Regions from separate parts of the Paenibacillus sp. FSL H8-0537 genome, predicted to be linked through region 4. Evidence: riboswitches for the same ligand, from Rfam matches in the RefSeq annotation. Region 4 holds a riboswitch; each other region holds the start of a gene.

Region 1 (3,208 bases), 2.2 Mb from region 4:
TTTCCAATTCGATTTGTCTCGGACTGTTGGACATGGCAAGGAAGAGCTGGCTAGCACCTGTAAACGCGCGGCGCAGCGATTCGGGGTCGGAAGCATCCGCCGATGCGACCATGATAGTCGATCGGCCTTTTTCTCCGATCTGATCACGCAGCTTCTCTGGCTCTCTGCTCAGCGCCTTGGCGGGTACGCCAAGATCAACTAAACGTTTCAAAAGCGCACTTCCTATCGTACCTGTTGCTCCCATAATAACTATCATTTTTATCTTCTCCTTTTGGTTGAAAAATGAGTTGTGGCGGCAAGACGCCACCGCCATGTCACTATCGTGCTTGCTATGAAACCAGATAATGGGAAATCGGTCCAGACACGACCGACCCAGGCCAAGTGATGGCTCGGATTCATAAATTCTAGTAAAACAGATGTCAACCATGCGGCGTATAGGCCAAACAAGGACCCGGCCAATGCGAACATCCCTACCACAACCAAGTGAGGTGCATTGATGACCCATCGTATACGGCCCACTCGGCTGCGCAACAAAAGGCCAATCATTAAGGCCATCAAGGCCGATGCACCACCGATTGTGGTCAATGCCCCTATTTGAAGACCCCTATCGGCAGTAACCAATCCCCCGATACCTGCCATGCTGGCAGGAGCAGCATAGGCCATGACAACTTCACGCCACAGTATAAAAATCTTTTTCTTGGAACTCGTAGTCTTGATGCCGTAAACAGCATCTGTCTGATTCGGGTATTTCATCTTGTTCATTTAGCTGCTCCCTCTTCCTTGATATCGTTCAACGATTGCTTTCAGTGAAATATAATTAGCGTCCTAACTATATAAGGATAAAAATAGGCTAGCTTTACTAGCCCATTCTAATCATTACTGATGTTTCCCTTTGGATTCGAGCCTAGTTCGCCCGTAAGAGCTGAGATGCCTTGTGTAACTCGGCCTAGCAAGTCGAGAAATACGCTGCGCTCATCGATATTGAGCAAGCCCACCATTGCTTCCAACCGAGCGAAATGCTCAGGAGCCATTTCACGAAGCTTCTTCGCTCCTGCTTCCGTCAATATGACCGATCTCTGACGCCCATCATCTGAGCTTGATCTCCGAGATACTAGCCCATCTCGTTCCAGGGTGTCGATAAGACCTGTCACTGTAGCACGTGTAACGCCTAGATGCTCCGCTAATTGCGAAGGCAATTCTTCTCCTTCGTTATCTTCAAGATCTGCCAATAAACGATATCGACTTGTTGATAAACCGAATCTAGAGAAATGAATCTCCGAGGCATGTCCAAGCTTGACTCCCGCTGCCATTAGTCTAGACGCGACGAGTATAGCCTGCGCGTCTATGTCTAGGTTATAGCGATCAATCTGACGCTTGGATTGTACTAGTGAAGGAATAGCGTCAATGTCATTTATTATTTTATTATTGTTGTTCATATATATAGTATGGTTCCTAATTACTTTGATGTCAACACATTTATATAACCTATCAATAGCCCGCCATTCTTCCTATCTGGAACTAAAACTTTATTTTCTTTCCATAGGAGAACAAGCAGCCGATAAAAAAGGAACCTTTCCGCCAGCTGAATCATGGCGGGGAAGGTTCCTTTGTGTCAGGTCGATCCAAAATAGGCTAAAAAATAGAAAGATAGAATAACGAGCGGTTAAGTAAAATAGGTTCCTCGGAAGTGTTGTCATCCGGTTCAATTTCTGCCGTCCAGTGTTTGAGATGGTGAATGGCGTGATCGAACAGGTTGTACACACTGTGTTGATCAGCTTGCTCGCTCCGAAGCGAACGGCCTGTTATGGACAAGGTGCCGATAAAGCTGCTCAGCGTGCTGCACCACAGGCCCCAATCGTTAGGGCGTTCCATTTCGTCTACAAAAGTCTCGCCAAAGCCAATGCCTTTGTCCGTCGTTACCCGCAAGCAGGCACGGTTTCCAGCGGCGTCTACATTGAGTGCTGGAATGACAAACAGCTCAATGCGCTTGACCGTAAGCTTCATTGCGTGCTTCGCCTTAGGCGGAGCGTCCGGCGCATGAAGGACAATCATATTCATCTCTCCTCACGTTCGCTTACGGAGTTAGCTGTCGGATTCGGGCCAGAGAGCTGCCCTACCAGTGCGCGAAGGCACCGGATTCACCCCTTGCGATTCAAGCTGTCGCTTCAATCACGTCGTTGGTTCCCCCGCTTTTTCAATTGAAAAATTAAGCGATTAATAATAGAGTGCCAGAATTCGGCTAGGGATATATATTAAACCTTAATGGCTCATTTGTAAACCTTTTAGCAGTAAAATAAAAAAATGCTGCTGCCTCAAGTGAAAACGAGCGCTGCCGTTATTTGGCGGCAACACTCGTTTTCTGCAGAAATAACTGCTGAATTATGAGTACAGCAGTTAATGGTGAACTGACCGCTCATGTAGAAGTTGTCGTGAGTTAATGCATAGGGAAGATCCAGCCAACCCATAAAGCAAGAATAACGAGAGTAAACAGCAGAACAGGCGGAATGACGACAATCGTTACTTTGACATAATCCATCCAATTGATTTTTACCTTGGCTTTCTGTACAAGATTCATCCAAATGAGCGAGGCTAGCGTGCCTATCGGTAAAATGAGTGAGCCAATATCGCTCCCAATGACGCTGGCGAGGTAGGCGATTTTGAGTGAAAGCGGATCGAGGTTCATTTCCGTGAGGGTGATCGTGCCGATCATGAGCGCGGGGTGATTGTTGACAAGTGTAGACATGGCGGAGACAAGCCCTCCGATTAAAATGCTTGCATTCATCAGGCTTCCCATGACAAGCGGCTCGAACACCTGCACGAGTAATTGCGTCAGACCAATATTGTGCAGGCCATAAATAATGATATACATGGCGAAGGCGAAAATGAGTATATGCCACGGAATTTTACGCAAAATGTCGTTCGGCGGCATTTTCAAGTAAACCCAGCGCCAACTAAGGAGCAGCAGGGAGCCGAAAACAGCGACCCACTCAACGGGGATATGCAAATAGGAGGCAGCAAATAAGCTTAGCCGGACAGAGAAGACGAAAAGCAGAATCAATTTCATAAAGCGGCTGCTGTATTTGGGATATGCAGGCTTGCTTCCGTTAGGTGTGAGTAAAGGATGGTAGCCAGATTGAATAGGGACAATTGTAATCGTATGGGGGACTTGCCGGGGAAGCTGATGGTAAAAGTAGAAGAACAGCAGCAG
Region 2 (3,208 bases), 590 kb from region 4:
TCATATACGGCATGCTAATATCCGTCACTACGATGTCCGGCTCCAAACGCTCGATCAGCTCCATCGCTTCCCGACCGTTCGCCGCCGTATCTACGATTTCAAAGCCATGGCGCTCCCATGCAATTTCCTGCAGCAGTCCGCTGCGCGTCTCTTCTTCATCATCCACCAGCAGCACTTTATACATCGTTTATCCCCCCGCTATTTAAATACGCGGCCGAGCAGCCGCTAAGACCTGATACTGTAAGCATGCTATTTATCATATTCGTTTCCGTGTTTTCTGGAAAGAGGGGGGTGCTTTTAGAAGACAAGTGTCTGGTCTCCCCACCTTCAACGGGGCGTAAACCCATAGAAATATAATGACAATCTAATTATGCCCAAGATGGTCTGGCCACCATTGTATTTACATCATACTAGGAGTGTTTCAAGAGCTTGAGGATGAACAAAGTGCTTATAATAAACTGTGCATTGAATCATTAAATGCTTTCACACCGTCCAATGGGGTTGAAAAAGTTTCTAATCGCTTAATCATTAGTTTATTGAGATAACAAACTGCGATTAAATTATTCCCGTTTGTATCCTGCTGTATGAATTATATCTGTTGATTGCAGCATAACTAGGCCCACTGCCTCTGACTAGGTGTGGGCTATTTTGGTTTACTTTGGAAGCATGAAACGGAATCTTTTTACATCACTCTTTTAGCAAATATAAGGAATCATTAGATATATTGACCTTGATGCAGATAAGATGCATTGTAAGCGTTTAAAATCAGGCCAATTCGCTGCATTCGCTCTCTTTTGCGGCGTAAGCTTCCTTTACAGCACTCAAGGCGGGGGAGTATGATTCATAACATGATTGAACCTTTTTTGAAATATAAGAATTTATAAGTTTTGCACTTATAAATAGGCTTATATTTCTCGGACTGAAACGCGCTGCGCCGCCAAAGGAAGGCGATAGCCGTTTCATCTTGAAATATAGGAAAGTATATGTTTTCGTTATCCTTTCTCTATATTTCTAAGGGCAAAGCTCTTCGCTCGTCCCAGAAGGACGACGAAGTCGTTTTTGCTTGATCGCTGAGTCTTCGCGCATTAGGAGAAGAGCGGGGGAACCAAACGCACTGCAAGTGTCCGATGTGAGAGTCGGAGGCCGGCAGCGCAGGGGTGAATCGTTTGCAGGAGTATCATGAAACTCCAGGCAAATGTAGGGCGACTCTCACCGCCCGAATCCGACAGCTAACCTCGTAAGCGCAGGTGTAGAGAGGAATGGTGAACGATTGTGACCTTGTAAATCAGGCCACAGAGCGTCATACGCCTCTGTGGTTTTTTGTTGTCTTTTTATGAAAATAGCACTCGCAACATCGGCAGATATTTTGTTTCAAACGCTGAGTTCTGCACTGCCGCAGAAACGGGGGAACCATCGACGGCTCTCTGTCATTGTCCAATGGACGATTGCAGGGAGCGTCACGGGGTGAATCGCAAGGGCACGAAAAGTGCCAAGCGTAGGGCGTCTCTCGCGCCCGAATCCGACAGCTAACCTCGCAAGCGTCAACGGGAGAGGCCACACTTACACTTATCGCAGAGCGAATCAGGGGCGCATAATGCCCGGATGAAGGAAGCTGCGGGTGAAGAGTCCTCTTTGCCCAAGGCTTCTTTTTTGTTGCCTTTTTTTGCAAAATGACCAGAGGAAAATTGAAATAAGGAGCGCTGCAGCTATGCTGGATATCGGAATGGCTTTGACCTTAATCGCAGCTTTCGGGCTGATTGCCGGATTTATACGCTGGTGCGACCGATCCATTAGCGAAACGGAGGAACGGGGATGATTGTCATATTGCTCGTTACAGGAGCTTTGCTGGTGTATCTCGTCTACGCCTTGCTTCATCCAGAGAAATTTTAACAAATAACGTTTCATCATTGATGCAAGGGAGGAACAGCTGTGGACGTCCTGCAAATGGCGGTAGTCATCGGTATTATCATGCTGATCGCGAAGCCGCTTGGGCATTATTTATATTCCGTGTTTTCAAACGTTCCGAACCGTACCGACAAGCTGTTTGGGCGAGTCGAAGCGGTCATTTATTCCGTGATTGGACTCAAAAATCGCCAAGGCATGACCTGGAAAAAATATGCGCTCAGCTTTATTACACTCAATTTCATACTCGTAGCTATCAGCTATGTGCTGCTGCGACTGCAAAGCGGCCTGCCGCTTAATCCGAACGGGATCAGCAGCATGGAGCCTACGCTCGTCCTAAATACGGTCATCAGCTTTATGACCAATACGAATCTCCAGCATTACAGCGGTGAGACGGGGCTGACGTATTTTGCGCAAATGGCGGTCATTACGATGATGATGTTTACGTCAGCCGCCACCGGCTTTTCCGTCGCCGTCGCCTTCGTGCGCGGCATTACGAGCAAGGGCGGAACGCTCGGCAACTTTTTCGAGGATTTCGTCAAAGCGCATACGCGGATTTTCTTCCCGCTGGCTATTGTCATTACGCTGCTGCTTGTGGCGCTGCAAGTGCCGCAAACGCTTAGCCCTACCTTGACCGTTACGACGCTTACGGGCGCGGTTCAGCATATAGCCATCGGGCCAATCGCTTCGCTGGAGTCGATTAAGCATCTCGGTACGAATGGCGGCGGTTTTTTCGGAGCCAACTCCGCCCATCCGTTCGAAAATCCTAACCCGCTGACGAATGTCATTGAGATTTTGTCCATGTGGGCGCTGCCTGCCGCGCTGCCCTTCATGTACGGTCGGTTTGCGAAAAGCAGCAAGCAGGGCTGGGTTATTTTTTCGGCGATGATGGCATTGTTTCTGATCTTTCTTACGATTTCCTATACGGCTGAAAAAAGCGGCAACCCGCTGATCGCCACGCTCGGCATCGACGCTTCGCAAGGCAGCATGGAGGGCAAGGAGGTACGCTTCGGCATCGCCCAATCCGCGCTGTTCACAACGGTAACAACGGCGGCCACGACCGGCTCGGTCAATTCAATGCACGATACACTCACTCCGCTTGGCGGACTCGTTCCCCTTGCACAGATGATGCTGAACGTCGTCTTTGGCGGCAAAGGTGTCGGGCTCGTCAATATGCTGATGTATGCGATGCTGACGGTGTTCATTTGCGGGCTCATGGTCGGACGGACACCCGAGTTTCTGGGGCGAAAAATAGAACCGCGCGAAATGAAGCTGATTGCCATCACCATTCTCGTGCATCCGTTTA
Region 3 (3,208 bases), 190 kb from region 4:
CGGCACGCGCTGAGCGACGATTTTGCGAATACGCTCTCCTGCATGGTCCGGATCTGTAAATATAATAACGCCACGGCGCTCCTGTGCCAGCGCAATGCGCCGCAGCACATCCTCGCCAATGGCCGATCCATTCGTCTCTATCGTATCGGCTTCAACGGCCCGCTTAATCGCCACCGTATCCTCTTTGCCTTCTACTACAATCATTTCCTTGATCACATCGAACAATCCTTTCGCAAAGGGAAACTTATACATGCATATATTTCAAAAGAATGGGCGATTGCTGCAACAACAACCCGCTCATTCGCGTCTGTTTTATTATACCCCCAATTAGCTATTCAAGCGAATCTTACGCAAACAAAAAGAAGAGGCAAGGCCTCTTCCGTAACCTGTCATATTTAGCTTATGATTGCGATAAACTAGAGCACAATCCATAAAGAACTGATGCTAATTAGCTAAGAGATGGCTTATTAGGACCAATCACATAGACGGTAAAACCTTTTTTCTTCCCGAATTGATTAGCTTGCTTTTCACTGTCAAAATACACATCGATCTTACTGCCCTTGATCGCACTTCCGGTATCTTCAGCGCGGCGGAAACCAATACCTTCGATGTACACCCACCAACCGAGTGGAATGACATCCGGGTCCACGGCAATCGTCCGTCCTTCCGATACTTTAGCACCTGAAGCCGTAATACCGTAATCCGGGTGGCCTTCGCTCTTGCCCGTCGAAGCTAAGCCAGCTGAATAAGCCGTCAAGGTGACGTTGCTAAGCACCTTTTTGGATGTGAGCGTGGTGCCGTCTACCGTTACATTGTTGCTGGTTGTCGCTGTGGACAGCACAGTAACCTTAGGCTCCGGCTTTTTCGTACCGATTGCAACGACCTGATTAACCGCAGCCGATTCGACTACCTTGTCTACCACTTTCTTGGAGACTAGCACGCCATCTTCGAACTGCTTCTCAATTTTGATCGTTACGACGCCTTCTTTGCCCGTCTGCACAACCTTCTCCTTGCCTACTTCCAGGTTCGGATCTTCCTTCTTCACAATGGTGAACGGTGTTGTGCTGGACGACTTGCCAAGCTTCGTATCGACGCGAATGACCGTTACGGTCATATCCGCGCTGACGCCCGAGCCAAGCGAAGGTAATACTTTATCATCATCTTCAACAGGAATATTTAATTTCTTTATCGCTGCCTGCACGGTTTTCTCTGTCGTGTACACCGTTGATGTCTTGCCATCAGCTTTTACAAGTAGCGGTACCGCATGCTTAATTTCAAAGCGGTCCCCTTCCTTTACTGCCGTATTCAGAGGTACAGATACCTCGTCATGCGGGCCAATTGTAATAGCTTGTTCATCCAGTAGGCGTTGCAGGACCCATTGCTTCGTTGAAACAACAGTTTCTTGTCCATTCACTACTACGGATACGCTTTTGTCAGCCGATCCGTACAACAACACCAAAAACATGAAAGTCATAGCGATTGAGATCGTAGTACTCAAAAGAATCAAACGCAAGTTTTCACGCTTCCATCGCAATGCGAAAGACATGCTGGATGATCGTTTCCCATGGGTCTCACTTGCTTGAATAATGCCCACTTCATCGGTCCTCCTTCATAGCCCCGCCGTCGAATTACGCATGATACCATTGACGCGACTATAGTATATTGGCGTGCTTATAGCACGCTCCAGTATATTTCCTCTGCAACCTCCTAGATTTACCCTATGACGACGGTTTACCCAATATTCAAAAATAAAAAGAAAGCCCGTCGACAGAGGATCTGTATCGTGGCTTCCCGGGAACGTCGAATAGACTATTCAGGAATGGTGGATGCACGAGGTTGATCACTCTCTATAAACGCTTACGAGGTTAGCTGTCGGGTTCGGGCAAGAGAGCTGCCCTATCGTCGGAAGAATGCTCATGGCAATCCCCGCCAAATTCACCCCTAGAAGAAATTCAAGTGCGCGTGCAATGTGATCCGCAATTTCCTCACAGCATCGTGCCTGGTTCCCCCGCTCTCCAAAGTTCGAAGATTAAGCGCAAACTGGAAATCCAATACAAAAATTTAAAGCTCTGAAATGAATCATACCTTCATCGGAGCCTAATTGTAAAGATCAGATAAAAACCGATTTAAGCGAAATTTTAGGATATTTACGGAAAAGAGAGTCTATTTCAGCATGAAAAATTAGTTTTATCGCCGGAAAGGTCACTTATTCTCGCTTTTATAGCCGTTTTTACTCAATTCCAAAACATTTTTTACCGTTTTCGGTCGTCAAATTGGCGATTTCGGCCACTGATTTTCCTAATATTTCTGCTGCCGCTTCCGCAACGAGCGACACATAAGACGTCTCATTTCGTTTCCCACGGAATGGATGTGGGGTCAAATATGGAGCATCCGTTTCGATCAAAATTCGGTCACTCGGAACCATCGCAAGCACCTCTTTTGGCACCCTTGCATTTTTGAATGTAAGCGGTCCACCGAACGAAATATAGAAGTTCATATCTAGGCATTTTTGAGCCGTTTCTGGACTCCCGGAAAAACAATGCATAATGCCTCCGACTTCAGATGCATTTTCCTCCTTCAGTAGCTTGACAACATCCTCATGAGCATCGCGATTATGAATAATAATTGGTTTTTTCAGCTTTTTGGCTAATCGAATTTGCTCGCGAAATACACGGTGTTGTACGTCCTTAGGGGACGTATCCCAATGGTAATCCAGTCCGATTTCGCCAATGGCTACCACTTTGGGATTAGAACACAGATCCTCAATCCAATTAAGATCCTCTGGCAGCATATCTATGCTGTCAACGGGATGCCAGCCGACCGCGGCGTATATAAAATCATATTTTTCTGCAAGTGCAAGCGTAGTTGGAATCGTTTCCCTATTAAAACCAATATTGACCATTAAATCCACCCCTGCTGCACGCGCTCTTTCGATAACGGCTTCGCGGTCTTCGTCAAAATGCGGGGAGTCCAAATGCGTGTGTGTGTCGAATAAAGAAATCATAGCTCAGCAAACTCCTTCTATATTATAGTTTAAGGTGAAGCGGTCGAAAGCCGTCCGAGAAATATAGAGAAAGTATGGCAAAATCATATACTTTCCTATATTTTAAATAACTTTCGTACTTTATCGCTTAATTGATCAGCGGAAGCGCGCAGCTTCTCTTCCGGATAATACAAATGGGACTGGCCCTGATGAAGCCCAGTGATG
Region 4 (3,208 bases):
TCAAAAATACAAATTCAAGCATCCAACTACTTCCGATTTCCAGCGTGTCGTCGAGCAGGTTACGAAGGAAAAATGGCAGGATTATTTTCACCAGTATGTATATGGCAGCCTGATGGCGGATTTTTCAGTAGAGGATATTCGAGTGAATAAAGTGGAGCAGGATGGCCAGACCCAATATGAGTCTACCGTGCTGATCAAGCGTAATGGCGGGCATAACGGGTCCATACCGCTCGTCTTCTCCTTTACCGACGGCGAAACAACTACTAAACTATGGGATGCCTCCGAGTTGCATATAGAGTACAAGGTAATGCACGCTGCTCCGCTCGCATGGGTAGCGGTTGATCCGAAAAACAGCAATGTTCTGGACAATAGGCATATTAACAATTTTATGCGCGCAGAAGTGCCAGAGCAGTCTCGCATTCGATGGAGCCTCGGTCTGACGAAGCTTATTGAAGGCTTGCTCGCATCCGTAGGCTGGTAGAGAGGAGGTAAAAAATGAAGCAGCATATGAAGCAAGGCTGGCGGCTCGCCATCCGCCATTTCTACATCGTCATTCTTTTGTTCCTGTATCAGCTATTATGGGGACTTTTCCTTTACCGCTTTATTGATATGACTGTACTGCCGCTGCTGCGGCGCTTTCCCCTCCAGCATCCGTCGGACTCGGCCGTTTCGCTGTTCCTCAGCGAAGCCCAGTTTCAATTGACAAAAACAGATCTGATTAGCCCCTATCTATGGCTGCTGGGCGGCTTGTTCGCCGCCCGCATGCTGCTGAGCCCGCTGTTCCATGCAGGGCTGCTCTACTCGCTGCATCATATGGACGAAAAAGGTGGAACGCAGTTCCTTCAAGGCATTCGCAAAGCTTGGAAGCCTGTGACGCTGCTCTATTGGCTGCGCACTCTGCTTATTTTCGCGCCTGGCTGGTTCCTTCTTCCTCGCGCCTTCAAGCTGCTAATGGAGGGCCATTCGCTGAGCGAGCTGCTGCAAAGCACGCTGCCAGGCTTTGGCGGTTGGCTGCTGTGGAGCTTCCTCGTTCACCTGCTGCTGCTCGCCATGCAGTTTGGCGCCGCCTCCAGCACGGGCTCGATGCGCTCGCTCAGCATTGCGCTCCGAAATCTTTTTCCTTATGCCGGCCTCTCTCTACTGATGTGGCTGCTGGCTGTCGCCGCTTCGCTCTTGGTATCCGGCCTTTCCTATGCTTGGGCGGGAATACTGGCGCTCATCATGCATCAAGCCTATCATCTGCTCCGTACCTTGTTAAAGGTATGGACGCTCGCTGCACAATACGATTGCCTGCAATCGAAGCAAAGCTGAGACCGTTTTAAGACCGTTTCAGGCTCCTTTTAGGACCCTTTTATACGACTTTTGACTTCCATAAATAGGAAATTAGGTTTAGAAAAATGAGGGCGTCCCTCCCTAATTCTCATTTAGTATTCTCATTTTTCTAAAGTCCTTCTCATAAAAACCCCGATTGCGGACAAGAGGCCGCAATCGGGGTTTTTATGTTATAAAGCTTCTGCAGGCAACGCTTCTATTCATTTACCAACCCTTAGACTGATGCTGACTAAACTCTCTAATTCTTCATTTTACGCTATAATTCTAGCCTATATGTACGATTCTTAGCATATTGGCTGCCTATTTCTCATATAAACTGACAAAATGTTTTTTTGCTTGCGAACGGTGATGGAACGAACATTTATTAGGCAAGAAACTTGTTTTAACGCAAAATTGAGCCAAAAGGTTACATGAGAATTATTAGAAATTCTTTCATATAGGAGGAAATCACATGAAAAAACCGAATTATTAGCGCAGAGCAAAATTAAACCAGCCTAATTTTTTATACCGCAAAGGTATAGAAATACGGGGGAACCACTTTGGGTGAATTGATTTCGATGCTTGGACGGCTTGATTCAAGTGTCTTGGAAATCATAGGGAACCTTCACAACCGAACCCCACAGCTAACCTCGTCGGCACCGGAAGGAGTTTCAAATTTTGAAGAAGGTAACTGCACTACTCGTTGGTCTTGTATTAATGCTTGCTTTCCAAGCAGGCAGCGTGTTCGCAGGTTCGAAGATGGACGGTGTTATCGCTGATCTGATCGGCACACCATACCAAAGCGGCGGAACAACTACGAAAGGCTTCGACTGCTCCGGTTTTACGAAATATGTTTTCGATAAAATGGGCATCGATCTTTCCCGTACTTCCCAAGCGCAATCGAACGATGGCAGTGAAGTGAAGAAGAGTGACCTGATCGCTGGCGATCTTGTATTCTTCAACACGAGCGGCAAAGGCATCTCCCACGTTGGTATTTATGTTGGAGATGGAAAGTTTGCACATGCTTCCTCGAGCAGAGGCGTTATTATTAGCAAACTTAGCGAGTCTTATTATGCTGATCGTTACGTGTCAGCTACACGCATTATGAGTCAAGACGCTTACGACAAGTACGCAAGCGAGCAATAGAGCCAGGCCATGCTTTTTTCGCTTACATAACGAAAAGCTGCTGTCTCAATCAGCAAAGCCGCAGTTGTTTGTCTTCGGACAAATAGCTTGCGGCTTTGCTGTTTTCTAGCACGGACACAAGGGGGCTCGTTTCCATGTATGTATATATTCACCGCAAAGACCTGCGTTCAAACGATTTGCGCAGTTTTGATTATGTGCGCCGCTCTGGGCAGCGCGGCTTTCATCTGCTTATAATAGACCCGTCACTGGCGGACGGTGACCGGCTCTCTTGCCACAGCGGCAGAACCTTCCTGTCCCAGGCCACCTCCCTATTGGAACAGTACAAGGCGGCGGGCGAGCAGCTGCATGTGCTTTACGGCGATCCCGCTGCCATTACCGAAGCGCTGCTGCTGGCCCATCCCATTGAAGAGGTGCTCGTCCACATGGACTATACGCCTTATGCCCGTATTCGCGACAAAGCGACTGCGCAGGTTGTGCGCGCAACGGGACGTCGCTGGCTGCCGCTCGACGATGCGCCACTCGCCGATTTGGAGGAGCTTCATACGTTTTCCAGGCGCAGTGAGCCTTACAAGGTATTTACGCCCTTTTACCGCATGTGGCAGTCCTTTATGCAAAGCCATTATTCCCCTGCGGGCGAAACAACGCTGAAACAGCTGGATACGCTGAAAAATATAGATGCCAGCATAGCAGAGCGCTTCAGTCTTCCTCGGGAGCATCCCGCTGCGGCAGCCTTTATGCGGGTAGCGGGAGC

The links. A riboswitch is a leader RNA that binds a small molecule or an ion and turns the genes downstream of it on or off. The one in region 4 is predicted to bind cyclic di-AMP.
Region 1: linked by a shared signal. The riboswitch ahead of MHB80_RS21180 (hypothetical protein) and the one ahead of MHB80_RS00930 (C40 family peptidase) in region 4 are both predicted to bind cyclic di-AMP.
Region 2: linked by a shared signal. The riboswitch ahead of kdpA (potassium-transporting ATPase subunit KdpA) and the one ahead of MHB80_RS00930 (C40 family peptidase) in region 4 are both predicted to bind cyclic di-AMP.
Region 3: linked by a shared signal. The riboswitch ahead of MHB80_RS00145 (ubiquitin-like domain-containing protein) and the one ahead of MHB80_RS00930 (C40 family peptidase) in region 4 are both predicted to bind cyclic di-AMP.

What each region holds. Positions count from the first base shown of each region.
Region 1 is NZ_CP150290.1:5,025,536-5,028,743, reverse strand. It holds gene MHB80_RS21195 (SDR family oxidoreductase) at 1-256, opposite strand, end outside; gene MHB80_RS21190 (hypothetical protein) at 259-762, opposite strand; gene MHB80_RS21185 (MarR family transcriptional regulator) at 870-1,436, opposite strand; gene MHB80_RS21180 (hypothetical protein) at 1,633-2,052, opposite strand; cyclic di-AMP (ydaO/yuaA leader) riboswitch at 2,057-2,223, opposite strand; gene MHB80_RS21175 (arsenic transporter) at 2,435-3,208, opposite strand, start outside.
Region 2 is NZ_CP150290.1:6,633,208-6,636,415, forward strand. It holds gene MHB80_RS28105 (response regulator) at 1-184, opposite strand, end outside; cyclic di-AMP (ydaO/yuaA leader) riboswitch at 1,059-1,262, shown strand; cyclic di-AMP (ydaO/yuaA leader) riboswitch at 1,367-1,556, shown strand; gene kdpA (potassium-transporting ATPase subunit KdpA) at 1,930-3,208, shown strand, end outside.
Region 3 is NZ_CP150290.1:27,099-30,306, reverse strand. It holds gene rnmV (ribonuclease M5) at 1-216, opposite strand, end outside; gene MHB80_RS00145 (ubiquitin-like domain-containing protein) at 449-1,594, opposite strand; cyclic di-AMP (ydaO/yuaA leader) riboswitch at 1,839-2,046, opposite strand; gene MHB80_RS00140 (TatD family hydrolase) at 2,231-3,004, opposite strand; gene MHB80_RS00135 (HD domain-containing protein) at 3,100-3,208, opposite strand, start outside.
Region 4 is NZ_CP150290.1:213,216-216,423, reverse strand. It holds gene MHB80_RS00940 (M1 family metallopeptidase) at 1-481, shown strand, start outside; gene MHB80_RS00935 (hypothetical protein) at 496-1,311, shown strand; cyclic di-AMP (ydaO/yuaA leader) riboswitch at 1,814-1,985, shown strand; gene MHB80_RS00930 (C40 family peptidase) at 1,987-2,457, shown strand; gene MHB80_RS00925 (deoxyribodipyrimidine photo-lyase) at 2,592-3,208, shown strand, end outside.